4 regions of the Mammaliicoccus fleurettii genome follow, and region 1 is predicted to be linked to each of the others. Evidence: predicted binding sites of a transcription regulator. Region 1 holds the regulator's gene; each other region holds the start of a gene.
What was found. The regulator Rex, encoded in region 1, represses fermentation and respiration genes when NADH is low (regulators of the CRP and FNR family bind a similar motif). The targets are predictions, from matches to a motif close to TTGTGAAATATTTCACAA.
Positions count from the first base shown of each region.

Region 2: the regulator Rex is predicted to act here: its motif matches at 1,195-1,212, upstream of B2G86_RS04755 (nitrate/nitrite transporter).
Region 3: the regulator Rex is predicted to act here: its motif matches at 1,755-1,772, upstream of B2G86_RS04790 (nitrate reductase subunit alpha).
Region 4: the regulator Rex is predicted to act here: its motif matches at 1,676-1,693, upstream of B2G86_RS03675 (cytochrome ubiquinol oxidase subunit I).

Region 1 is NZ_MWJM01000017.1:17,828-21,048, forward strand. Features, by position in the region: gene tatC (twin-arginine translocase subunit TatC) at 1-726, opposite strand, end outside; gene B2G86_RS11355 (twin-arginine translocase TatA/TatE family subunit) at 799-1,023, opposite strand; gene B2G86_RS11360 (redox-sensing transcriptional repressor Rex) at 1,035-1,667, opposite strand; gene B2G86_RS11365 (ABC-F family ATP-binding cassette domain-containing protein) at 1,830-3,221, shown strand, end outside.
Region 2 is NZ_MWJM01000004.1:91,760-94,980, reverse strand. Features, by position in the region: gene B2G86_RS04765 (sensor histidine kinase) at 1-292, shown strand, start outside; gene nreC (nitrate respiration regulation response regulator NreC) at 309-959, shown strand; gene B2G86_RS04755 (nitrate/nitrite transporter) at 1,277-2,437, shown strand; gene B2G86_RS04750 (ThiF family adenylyltransferase) at 2,543-3,221, shown strand, end outside.
Region 3 is NZ_MWJM01000004.1:101,248-104,468, reverse strand. Features, by position in the region: gene modB (molybdate ABC transporter permease subunit) at 7-675, shown strand; gene B2G86_RS04795 (ATP-binding cassette domain-containing protein) at 682-1,281, shown strand; gene B2G86_RS04790 (nitrate reductase subunit alpha) at 1,815-3,221, shown strand, end outside.
Region 4 is NZ_MWJM01000003.1:154,572-157,792, forward strand. Features, by position in the region: gene ptsP (phosphoenolpyruvate--protein phosphotransferase) at 1-495, shown strand, start outside; gene B2G86_RS03665 (metallophosphoesterase) at 526-1,299, opposite strand; gene B2G86_RS03670 (glutaredoxin family protein) at 1,299-1,529, opposite strand; gene B2G86_RS03675 (cytochrome ubiquinol oxidase subunit I) at 1,714-3,060, shown strand; gene B2G86_RS03680 (cytochrome d ubiquinol oxidase subunit II) at 3,060-3,221, shown strand, end outside.

The DNA.
Region 1 (3,221 bases):
TTCTGCTTTTAAATATTTTTTATAACCTATTTTAGAAATTATGATACTAATCTCATATAAAAGTATCATCGGAATTGTAAATAACATATGTGTCATAAAATCAGGTGGAGCTATTAATGCTGCTACGACAAGTAATATGAAGTATGCATATTTTCTGTTTTTCTTTAAGAACATCGGTGTTACAATCCCTAATCTTGTTAAGAATAATAATAAAATTGGCAATTGAAATACGAAACCAAAAGGTATCGTAAATTTGAATAATTCACTAAAATATTCTTTAATACCAATGGTCTGCTTTATACCCATGTCATCTGCTAGTCCCATCGTAAATGCTATTAAATATGGGAATATGATAAAGTATGAAAATAACAAACCTCCTACAAACAAGAACAAACTAAATGGAATATAACTTAGTGTAACTTTTTGTTCTTTTGGATGTAATCCCGGAGATATAAATGCCCATATTTCATATAATATAACTGGTGATACAATAATAAATGCAATAATGATAATCATTGCTATGTATATTGTGAGTGGATCTGTTATCCTAAACGCATTCAATTCTAATGTTTGGGTAAAATCATCATTCGTAATATAGTAAATCACTGGTTTAGCAATGAAAAATCCAATAATGAGCCCACCTATTAGAAAATATGCAATAATCATAATACGACCACGTAATTCTTCTAAGTGTTCGACAAATGTTAAATTGTCTTTATCCACCATCTTACCTCCAATCTAAAAAAAGATGTGGCAGGAAACCCGCCACATTTAAGGGAACATCTGTTAAATAAAATTCTATTTAACTTCTTTATCTTTGCTATCTTCAGGATTACTTTTCTTTTCATCAAAGTTTGTCATGCCATCTGTAGCATCTTTAAATTCTTTCAAAGTTGATCCCATCGCTCTACCAAACTGTGGTAATTTCTTTGGCCCAAATATAATTAATGCTACTACCCCTATAAATAATAAACTAACTGGTCCTGAAATACCGACTGTATTAATAAACGTTAAAGCTTCCATTTGATACCCTCCTATTGATTCTTCATAAAGAAGATTAAAGATTGCAATTCAATTCCTAAATCTATATGATGAACCTGCACTTTCTCAGGTACATTTATTCTTTGAGGTGTAAAATTCAAAATACCAGTAATTCCAGCAGATGTTATACGATCAGCAACTCTTTGTGCTGCTTGTTGTGGTACTGTCAATATTACAACTTGTATACCTACTTCTTCAACTACTTTTTCAAAATCATCCATACTATCAACTGTCAATTTACCTACCATACTTCCAGATATACTTTCAGATTGATCGAAAGCTGCGACAATTTGCATTCTATCATTAACAGTAAAATTATAATTCACAAGTGCAGTACCTAAATTACCAACACCAACGATTGCGACTTTAGTCATATCATCTTGTTCAAGGGTTGTTCTAAAAAATTTTAATAAATAACTAATATTGTATCCGTAACCCTTTTTTCCTAATTCACCAAAATATGAAAAATCTCGGCGAATTGTAGCTGAATCAATTTTAAGACCTTCACTTAATTCTTTTGAAGATACACGATCTACGCCTGAATTATGAAGTGTACTAACAAATCTATAATAAAGAGGCAAACGTTTCAAAGTTGCTTTAGGGATCTTCACATCATTCTTTGCCAAAATCCTCACCTTTTCCACTATAAAATAATGTGATTGCGTTCACATCTAATGGGTTTATTATAACAAACTTCACATAAAATAACTATATAAATATTGTATGTCATTTACATACAATTATCGTTCATTTTCATGTAGAATAATAACTAATAGAGAGGTGTAAACATGATACTTTTACAAATAAATAATTTAGAAAAATCTTTTGATGGCGATGTTATTTTTTCAGATGCTGATTTTGAAGTTAAAACAGGTGAAAGAATTGCAATAGTTGGAAGAAATGGTGCAGGTAAAACAACACTCATGAAAATTATTGCCGGCGTCGAAAGTTATGATTCAGGAAACATGTCTAAAGGTAAACAAGTTTCTATGGGATATTTAACACAACAAATGACATTAGACTCAAATGATACTGTTATGAATGAAATGAAAAAACCATTTGAACATGTAATAGTAATTGAAGAAAAGATGAAATCTTTAACAGACTGGTTAAGCAAACACGCAGATGACTATGATAGCGATACTTATCAAGAAAAGTTATCTCAATATGAAACACTATCAAATCAATACGAATCATTGGATGGCTATCAATATGAAAGTAAAATTAAAACTGTTTTAACGGGTTTGAATTTTATAGAGTCTGACTTTGATAGACAAATTCAATCATTCAGTGGTGGTCAAAAGACTAGATTATCGATGGCTCAGATGTTATTAAGTGAACCAGACTTGTTATTACTAGATGAACCTACTAACCATTTAGATATGGATACAACAGAATGGCTTGAGAACTATTTAACACATTTCAAAGGCGCTATCGTTATAATCAGTCACGATAGATACTTTTTAGATAAAATAGTTAACCAAGTTTACGATGTTGCTTTAGGTTCTGTAAAAAAATACGTAGGTAACTATAGTAAGTTTTTGAAAGAACGTGACGCACATTACGAAAAAGTAATGGCTGAATACGAAAGACAACAAAGTGAGATTAAAAAATTAGAAACATTTGTTGAAAAAAATATAACACGCGCATCTACAAGTGGTATGGCGAAAAGTAGACGTAAAGTCTTAGAACGAATGGAAAGAATCGATAAGCCAAGACTTGATGCAAAAAGTGCACAAATTAATTTCGAAATAAACCGAGCTACTGGTGAAGATGTTTTAAAAATTAATAATTTAGAAATTGGTTACTCTGAAAGCATAACTTCACCAATTAATTTAGAAGTAAAACGTCATGATCGCATCGCTATAATCGGTCCAAACGGAATCGGTAAATCTACTTTGATTAAGACAATCGCACAAAAGCTTCCTGCATTAGCTGGAGATGTCTTATTCGGTTCTAATATTCAGATTGGTTATTATGACCAAAAACAAGCAGAATTTAAATCCAATATGACAATATTAGATTATGTATGGAATCAATACTCACATATGCTAGAGAAAGACATTAGAACCATTTTAGGCAGATTCTTATTTACCCAGGATGAAGTCAAAAAAGTAATTAATGACTTATCAGGTGGAGAAAAAGCACGTCTTCAACTAGCATTGTTAATACTAGAAAAA
Region 2 (3,221 bases), on a different contig from region 1:
TAATCCAGAAATAGAGACTGTCGTTTATAGAATTGTGCAAGAAGCCGTATTTAATTCATTAAAATATGCTAATGTAGATAGTGTGGATGTCCATATGACATGTGATGGTCAAATGATTGAAGTTGAAATTGCAGATCAAGGCAATGGCTTTGTATTGGGTAGTGAGCCAAAAGGTTCAGGACTTGGTATTTATGGCATGAAAGAACGTGCTGAAATTGTTGGTGGTAAAATTAATATCGAAAGTAAACTGGGAAAAGGCACGAATGTAAAATTAAATGTGCCAATAGGATAACAGTGGGGGAAGAAACATGAAACTCGTAATTGCAGATGATCATGCAGTAGTGAGAACTGGTTTTTCAATGATATTAAATTATCAAGAAGATATGGAAGTAGTAGCTACAGCTGCTGACGGGATAGAAGCATATCAAATGGTGGCAAAACATGAACCAGACGTCCTAATAATGGATTTGAGCATGCCTCCAGGAGAATCAGGTCTAATAGCGACAGGAAAGATTTCGGATGATTTTAAAAATACAAAAATATTAATATTAACGATGTTTGATGATGAAGAATATTTATTCCATGTTCTAAGAAGTGGTGCAAAAGGCTATATATTAAAAAATGCGCCAGATGAAGAATTAATAAATGCAGTCAGAACAATTCATAGAGGAAACATGTATATAGATTCAAAAGTTACAAGTTCATTAGTAAATGAATTAGTTAATCCTAAACAAGATGGCGTGCATCATTCTGATCCATTTAAAATATTATCTCAAAGAGAATTAGAGATCCTTCCTTTAATTGCAAAAGGATTTGGAAATAAAGAAATTGCTGAAAAACTATTTGTTTCAGTCAAAACGATAGAAGCACACAAAGCACGCATTATGGACAAACTAGATTTAAAATCTCGTCCTGAACTCGTTGAATATGCTATGAAGAAAAAATTATTAGACTTTTAAAAAGTATTGAATAAGCCAGACAACTAACGATTTAATATCGTCATAGTCGTCTGGCTTTTTTTATTAATAAATTATGTAGTTTTATAATTAACAAATCTAGACAAAATTGCAGATAAGCACGCAGGCCATATAATATAAACTCAAAAGAAGTTATGAATTTAACCTTGCTTAAATTACGAAATTTACCTCATTTGTAATATAGGGATTTTACTTATTTTTCTAAGGGTATATCCTTATGTGCATCTTTTCACAAATAGCCTACAATTAGCATGAAATGAACGTTAATAAAGTTCAAATGAAAAAAAGGGTGAAAAGAGATGAGAAACAACATAGGCAAAGTTCAGTTACCGCTTCAAACTTTGAGTTTAATGGCAGGTTTTATGGTTTGGAGTATATTAGCACCTTTAATGCCTTACATTACGCAAGACATTAATGTGCAAGAAGGACAAAAAGCAATTATTTTAGCGATACCAGTTATATTAGGTTCCTTTTTGAGAATACCAATTGGATACTATACAAATTTATTAGGTTCTAGACTAGTCTTTTTAATCAGTTTTGTTATTTTATTATTTCCAGTATTTTATTTGAGTCAAGCGCAATCAACAGCTGGTTTAATGGTGGCTGGTTTCTTCATCGGTCTTGGTGGAGCAGTATTTTCAGTTGGTGTAACTTCTATTCCTAAATATTATCCTAAAGAAAAACATGGTTTTGCGAATGGTATATATGGAATGGGGAATTTAGGAACAGCTGTTTCTTCATTTTTAGCACCACCTATTGCTGGTACGATAGGTTGGCAACATACTGTGCAATTATATTTAATCATTATGGCTCTATTTGCAGTGTTAATGTTTATTTTTGGTGATAAAGATGAACCTAAAGTTAAAATACCAATGGTGTCACAAACTAAACAAGTTATAAATAATTATAAGCTTCATTACTTTAGTTTCTGGTACTTTATCACTTTTGGTTCGTTTGTAGCATTTGGATTATTTTTACCAAACTTTTTAGTTGATCATTTTGAAATAGATAAAGTAGACGCAGGTATTAGAACAGGTGTATTCATAGCTATAGCAACTTTATTAAGACCAATAGGGGGAATGTTAGGCGATAAATTTAACGCTTTAAATGTTCTTAAAATTTTCTTCATTGGAATGATCTCAGGAGCTTTAATACTTTCGATAGCACATAATATTTTACTATTTACGATTGGATGTTTAACTATCAGTATTTGTGCCGGTATTGGAAATGGTTTGATTTTCAAACTTGTACCTACATATTTCAATAAAGAAGCAGGCGTTGTTAATGGTGTCGTATCTATGATGGGAGGGCTTGGTGGATTCTTCCCGCCTTTAATCATTTCGTTCGTTACAAGCTTTATGGGTTCAAATCATTTAGCATTTTTCTTGTTAGCTTTAACTGGAATAATTGCACTTATCTCAATGATGCATATGACAAAAATAGAAAAAAGGATATTATAATAGTATAACCTGCTCTTTTAAGTAAGAGTAGGTTCTCTATTAATTGAGGATAAAGTGCTTTCATTCTATAATAGAGTTAAAGAGATTCGTGAAAGGTTGATAAAAATGAACGAACGTTATTCTCGTCAAATTTTATTCGATAAAATTGGAGAACAAGGACAAGAAAAAATAGAAAAGAGTAATGTCACTATAGTAGGAATGGGTGCTTTAGGCACACATGTTGCGGAACAATTTGCAAGATCAGGCGTAAATAGATTAAACATTATCGATCGAGATTATGTAGAATCATCTAATTTACAAAGACAAACTTTATTTGTCGAAAAAGATATTAAAGAAATGTTACCTAAAGTTGTTGCTGCAGAAAGACATTTAAAAAAGATACGTGAAGACATTCAAATAAAAACTTATATCGCTCAATGTGATGCAAAGTTATTACAAGAAGTAGCGAGATATTCTGACATCATTATCGATGCAACAGATAATTTTAATACTAGACTGATAATCAATGACTTTGCTTATAAAATGAACATACCTTGGATATACGGTGCATGTTTAGAATCAACATATGTTCAAGCTACATTTATACCAGGCGTTACACCTTGCTTTGATTGTGTACTCCCTCAATTACCTGTTATCAATAGAACATGCGACACAGTGGGCGTAATAAATCCTGCTGTAACGATGGCTACGAGCTTACAAGTCGCAGATGGTTTAAAAATATTATCAGGATTTGAATTTACACCTAAAATCACATACGGAGACGTATGGTATGGAGAGCATCAAA
Region 3 (3,221 bases), on a different contig from region 1:
AAGACTATGCCAGATTTAACGCCATTATGGATATCGATAAAAGTAACATTAATAAGTACAATCATCGTATGTATCTTAGGTATAATTCTGGCTAAATTGATGTTCAACTATAAAGGTAAATTAAAGCCAATTATTGAAAGTGTAATTATGCTACCAATTGTCTTACCTCCAACTGTTATGGGATTTGTATTATTAATTGTATTCTCTAAAAATAAGATTTTTGGACAGTTTTTAGATGATGTATTTCATATTAATGTCATTTTTACATGGGTTGGTGCTGTAATTGCAGCAGTGATCGTAAGTTTACCTTTAATGTATCAACATGTTATAAATGGCTTTCAATCAATTAACCCGAAAATGCTCAACTCAGCAAGAACAATGGGAGCGAGTGAAGGTAAAATATTTAGAACAATTATCTTACCTTTATCAAAACGGTCTATCTTCTCAGGAATTGTAATGAGCTTTGCTAGAGGATTAGGAGAATTTGGTGCAACACTTATGGTGGCAGGTTACATACCAGGATTAACCAACACACTTCCTTTAGAAATATATTTCTTAGTACAAGCTGGTGAAGAACATAAAGCTTGGTTATGGGTTATTGTACTCATAGCATTTGCGGTATGCGTAATCAGTTCACTCAATTTATTAAATCAAAAGAGTCATAAGTGGGAGTAGGTATTTATGATTAAAATTTTTATAAAAAAGCTAATTAAAAATAGAACAATCACATTAAATATCCAATCTACAGAACCTAAAATTTATGCCATAGTAGGGAAATCAGGTATAGGTAAATCTACGTTATTAAACATTATTGCTGGTTTAGAAGAAGCGGAAGAATATAATATTGAAATTCAGAAAGAAAAATTAAGCTACCAACAACATCTTATAAAAGTTCAAGATAGAAAAATTGGATATTTATTTCAAGATTATCAACTATTTCCCCATATGACCGTACAAGAAAATATACATTATATGAAGTCGCCAAATAAAGAAACAGAGCAGTTAATCAATCATTTACGTATAGCAAATTGCTTAAACCAATATCCATCAACGTTGTCAGGTGGAGAATCACAAAGAGTTGCATTATGTAGAGTGCTCAGCGTAAAGCCAAACTTACTTTTATTAGACGAGCCATTTTCAAGTTTAGATGATGAAACTAAAGAAGAAGGCATGGAACTTATAAAATATATATTTAAAACATGGCAAATTCCAATTATACTTGTATCTCATTCAAAAAAAGAAGTTCAAACACTAGCAGACGAAGTAATTGAAATAAAATAGTATATATCTAATAAAGCTTAGCCCCCAATCCGAAACGATATTTCGGGTTGGGGGTTTTTATTTTTGAATATAAATAGTGTTCCTTAGACTGCGCTAACTAGCAGAATTCTGAATAGTGTTCCTTAAGACTGCGCTAACTGGCAGAATTCCGAATAGTGCTCCTAAGACTGCGCTAACTGGCAAAATTCTGAATAGTGCTCCTTAGGAAGTTCTAACTGGCAGAATTCCGAATAGTGCTCCTTAGAAAGTTCTAACTAGCAAAATTCCGAATAGTGCTCCTTAGAAAGTTCTAACTGGCAAAATTCCGAATAATGCTCCTTAGGATGTTCTAACTAGCAGAATTCCGAATAATGCTCCTTAGACACTAGTTCTTACGGGCATTTCTCGGAATTATGTCCCTCTTTATAAAATGTCATAACTAACACAATAGGGATTTCGTAACAATGTATAGGTAATCCCCTAATATAAAAAGTTTGTGAAAAAAATTACAATTTAAGTAGTTTATAAAGGGCAAATATTAGGAGGTACTATCTATGTCTAAGTTAGGTTTGAAATTCTTTAAGCCAACAGAGAAATTTAATGGTAACTGGTCGATTTTAGAAGAGAAAAGTAGAGAATGGGAAAAGATGTATAGAGAGCGTTGGAGTCATGACAAAGTGGTCAGAACTACTCATGGTGTTAACTGTACGGGTTCGTGTTCATGGAAAGTTTTTGTGAAAAATGGTGTTATAACTTGGGAAAACCAACAGATTGATTATCCATCTTGTGGACCTGATATGCCAGAGTTCGAACCTAGGGGATGTCCTCGTGGTGCTTCTTTTTCATGGTATGAATATAGTCCATTACGTGTGAAATTTCCTTATGTTAGGGGAAAACTATGGAAATTATGGAAAGCTGCTTTAAGTGAATATGGTGATCCTGTCGTTGCTTGGTCATCTATTGTAGAAGATGAAACTAAAGCTGAAATGTATAAAAGTGCTAGAGGTAAAGGTGGACACGTAAGAGTTAATTGGAGAGATGTCACACAACTTATTGCTGCACAACTTATATATACTATTAAAAAGTTTGGACCAGATAGAATTGCTGGATTTACGCCAATACCTGCAATGTCTATGATTAGCTATGCCTCTGGTGCACGTTTCATTTCTTTATTGGGTGGAGAAATGTTGAGCTTTTATGATTGGTATGCAGATTTACCTCCAGCTTCTCCACAAATTTGGGGTGAACAGACAGATGTACCTGAATCAAGTGATTGGTATAACGCTGGATATATTATTATGTGGGGTTCAAATGTTCCTTTAACAAGAACACCTGATGCGCATTTTATGACTGAAGTACGTTATAAAGGTACGAAAGTTGTTTCAGTAGCACCAGATTATGCGGAAAATGTGAAATTTGCTGATAATTGGTTAGCACCAAATCCTGGTACTGATGCAGCATTGGCTCAAGCTATGACACACGTAATACTTCAAGAATATTACGAAGATAATAAAGAAGAAATGTTTATAAATTATTCTAAACAATATACAGATATGCCATTTGTTATTCAATTAGAAAAACATGGTGATGGTTATAAAGCAGGTAGATTTTTAAGATCAAGTGATATTGGTATGGAAACAGAACATGCTGAATGGAAACCTGTTGTTTATGATGCAAATACAGAGAAACTTGTGATACCTAATGGAACTATGGGTCAACGTTATGAAGAAGGTGCTAAGTGGAATCTAAATTTAGAAAATGAAGATGGCACATTTATTGATCCAGCTCTAACGTTAAAAGATTATAATTCAAAAATTATGACTGTACAATTCCCATATTTTGATAACTCAGGAAATGGTATTTTTGAAAGACCTATTTTAGCTAAAGAAATTGAAAATCAACATGGAGAAAAAGTTTATATAGCGACTATATATGATTTAATGACAAGTCAATATGGTATC
Region 4 (3,221 bases), on a different contig from region 1:
TTACTAGAAGAAAAAGAGAAATTAGTTTCTGAAGGTGTTAAAGTTGATGATGATATCGAAATCGGTATTATGGTAGAGATTCCATCAACTGCAGCACTTGCTGATATCTTTGCTAAAGAAGTTGATTTCTTCAGTATCGGTACAAACGATTTAATCCAATACACTATGGCAGCTGATCGTATGTCTGAGCGTGTTTCATATTTATACCAACCATATAACCCAGCAATTCTTCGCTTAGTTAAGCAAGTAATTGAAGCTTCACATAAAGAAGGTAAATGGACAGGTATGTGTGGAGAAATGGCTGGAGATAACACGGCAATTCCATTATTACTTGGATTAGGCTTAGATGAATTTTCTATGAGTGCGACAAGTATTCTTAAAGCAAGAAAACAAATCAAACAATTAGATCAAAAAGAAATGCAAGAATTAGCAAGTCGTGCTATTAACTGTGCAACTGAAGAAGAAGTTGTAGAACTTGTTAATGAATTATCATAAATGGTAAATAAAAAGTAGGGCGTGATTTACTCACGTCCTACTTTTTTTAGCTTTAATATTAAATATGCCAATTTCAGGTGAACAAAATATTCTAATAGGTAATCTCGTCATGCCTATACCTTTGTTTACAAATAGATGTTGCTGTCTTCTAATATGATATAAACCTTGAATATATTTTTTGCCAAAAGTAGGTGTATATAATGCACCAATTTTAGGCACGCGTACTTGGCCTCCATGCGTATGGCCAGATAATACTAAGTCGATGTTAGGGTCCAACAATTTAACTTTATCAGGTTCATGCATCAAACCTATTCTATATGCGATAGGACCATCTGCTAATTGGAAGGAACTATTAAAATTTGGTTGGCCAAAACATATATCGTCTATTCCATGTATTAAAATATTACCAGCTGGAGTCACAATTTTATAATAATCATTTAGTAGTAATTGAAAACCAGACTTTTTTATGATGTTTAATACGATTTGTATACCGTTTGACCCGTAATCATGATTGCCAGGAACGAAAAACTTACCATATTTTGATTGAATCGTTCTAAATAAAGGTATAACAAGATAAGGATCAAATGAAGCATATTTGATATTGTCAAAACAATCACCAGTAAAACAAACTATATCAGCCTCTTGTTTGTTTATTAAAAGAACAAGTTGATGTAAGTCTTCTAAAGTAGAATAATAGCCTAAGTGTAAATCTGAAATATGGACTATCTTTAAATTAGTAGATAAATTACTTTGAAGTGAATGCGTTACTAACTTTATTTTAGAATTTGGAAAATGAAATTTCATCAGTTTTTACCTAAAGCTTCATTGAAAGAATTTATATCAACTTGGTAAAATACTTTATCATTTATAAGAACAGTAGGCGTTGAAAAGCTATCTAAATCTATTAATTCATTTTTGAACTGTTTATTTTTAATATTTTTTTCAGTGTAATCAATTTCCTTTTCCTTGAAATATTGTTTAACAAATTGGCAAGGGGGACACTGATCTTGTGTATAAATCGTAACTTTATTCATTGCTTTCACCTCGACTTTATATAGTCATATTATAACGATTTCTAATTGTGTTCAACGATTATGTTTAATAATGCCACTAATTTGTCATTACTTTGTAAATGTTAAACATTTTATTAATGTTTAAAATGATGTATAATGAGTTTAAATTGTGATGTAAATCACAAACGTTGAATGGAGGAATATTATGGATGCAGTAGTTATTAGTCGTTTACTGACTGCTATGACCTTGGGATTCCATATCATATTTGCAACAATTGGTGTAGGTATCCCATTAATGTTTGCTATTGCTGAATTCATAGGTATTAAGAAAGACAATCCTATGTATATTGCTATGGCAAAGCGTTGGTCTAAAGGTTACACAATTACTGTAGCAGTTGGTGTTGTTACAGGGACGATTATTGGCTTACAATTATCATTATTGTGGCCGTCATTTATGCAATTAGGTGGTCAAGTTATTGCGCTACCATTATTTATGGAAACATTTGCCTTTTTCTTTGAGGCGATTTTCTTAAGTATTTATCTATATACTTGGGATAGATTTAAAGGAAAATGGACACACTTTTTAATTAATTTACCAGTTATTATTGGTGGAACATTCTCAGCGTTTTTCATTACATCTGTGAATTCTTTCATGAATACGCCTAGTGGTTTTGATTTTATTAACGGGAAATTAATGAATATTGATCCATTAGCAGCAATGTTTAATGCATCATTTGGGGTAAGATCATTCCATGTAATTGCGACTGCTTTTATGACAGCTGCATTTATTTTGGCAAGTATTGCAGCATATCGTTTAATCAAGAATAAATTCATTGATGATAAAGAATATCATAAAAAAGCACTTAAACTTACTATGACAGTAGGTCTTATTGCGAGTTTATTCGCTATGCTTGCAGGTGATTTATCTGCAAAATTTTTACATGAAGAACAACCAGAAAAGCTAGCAGCTATGGAGTGGCATTTTGAAAGTGAATCAAAAGCTGACCTTGTATTATTTGGATTAGTAGATGAAGATAAACAAGAAGTTAAAGGTGCTATTAAAATTCCTGGGGCGCTAAGCTTCTTATCAGATAATAATTTCAATACTGAAGTAAAAGGGCTAAATGAATTCAAAAGTGATGAAACACCACCGCTTATTATTCATTATTTCTTTGATTTAATGGTGTTCTTCGGTGTTTATTGTTTTGCAGTTTCAGCATTGTTCATCGTATTAAAATGGTTCAAGAAATGGTCTCAATATAGTAAACCTATATTGTATTTAGCTGTTTTGACAGGTCCATTAGCAATGCTAGCTATAGAATTTGGTTGGTTCTTAGCAGAAATGGGTAGACAACCTTGGATATTACGAGGCTATTTAAAAGTTGCAGATGCAGCTACACATGCTGATGGTTTAAGTCTAGTATTTATAGCTTTTGCAATTCTTTATTTAATACTAGGTATTTCATCAAGTTATGTTCTAATTAGAATGTTCAGTCATAGTAAAGCTACGGATGATGTGAATAAAATAATAGACAGAAAGGGTGAAGTATAATGGATTATCAACATATAGGAATCACTGTACTTTGGCTCTTTTTGTATGGTTATATCATTATCGGTGCGATAGATTTTGGTGCTGGGTTCTTTGCTTTTCATGCAAAATTAACAAAACAAGATCATATTATTAATAATTTAATATCTAGATATTTAAACCCA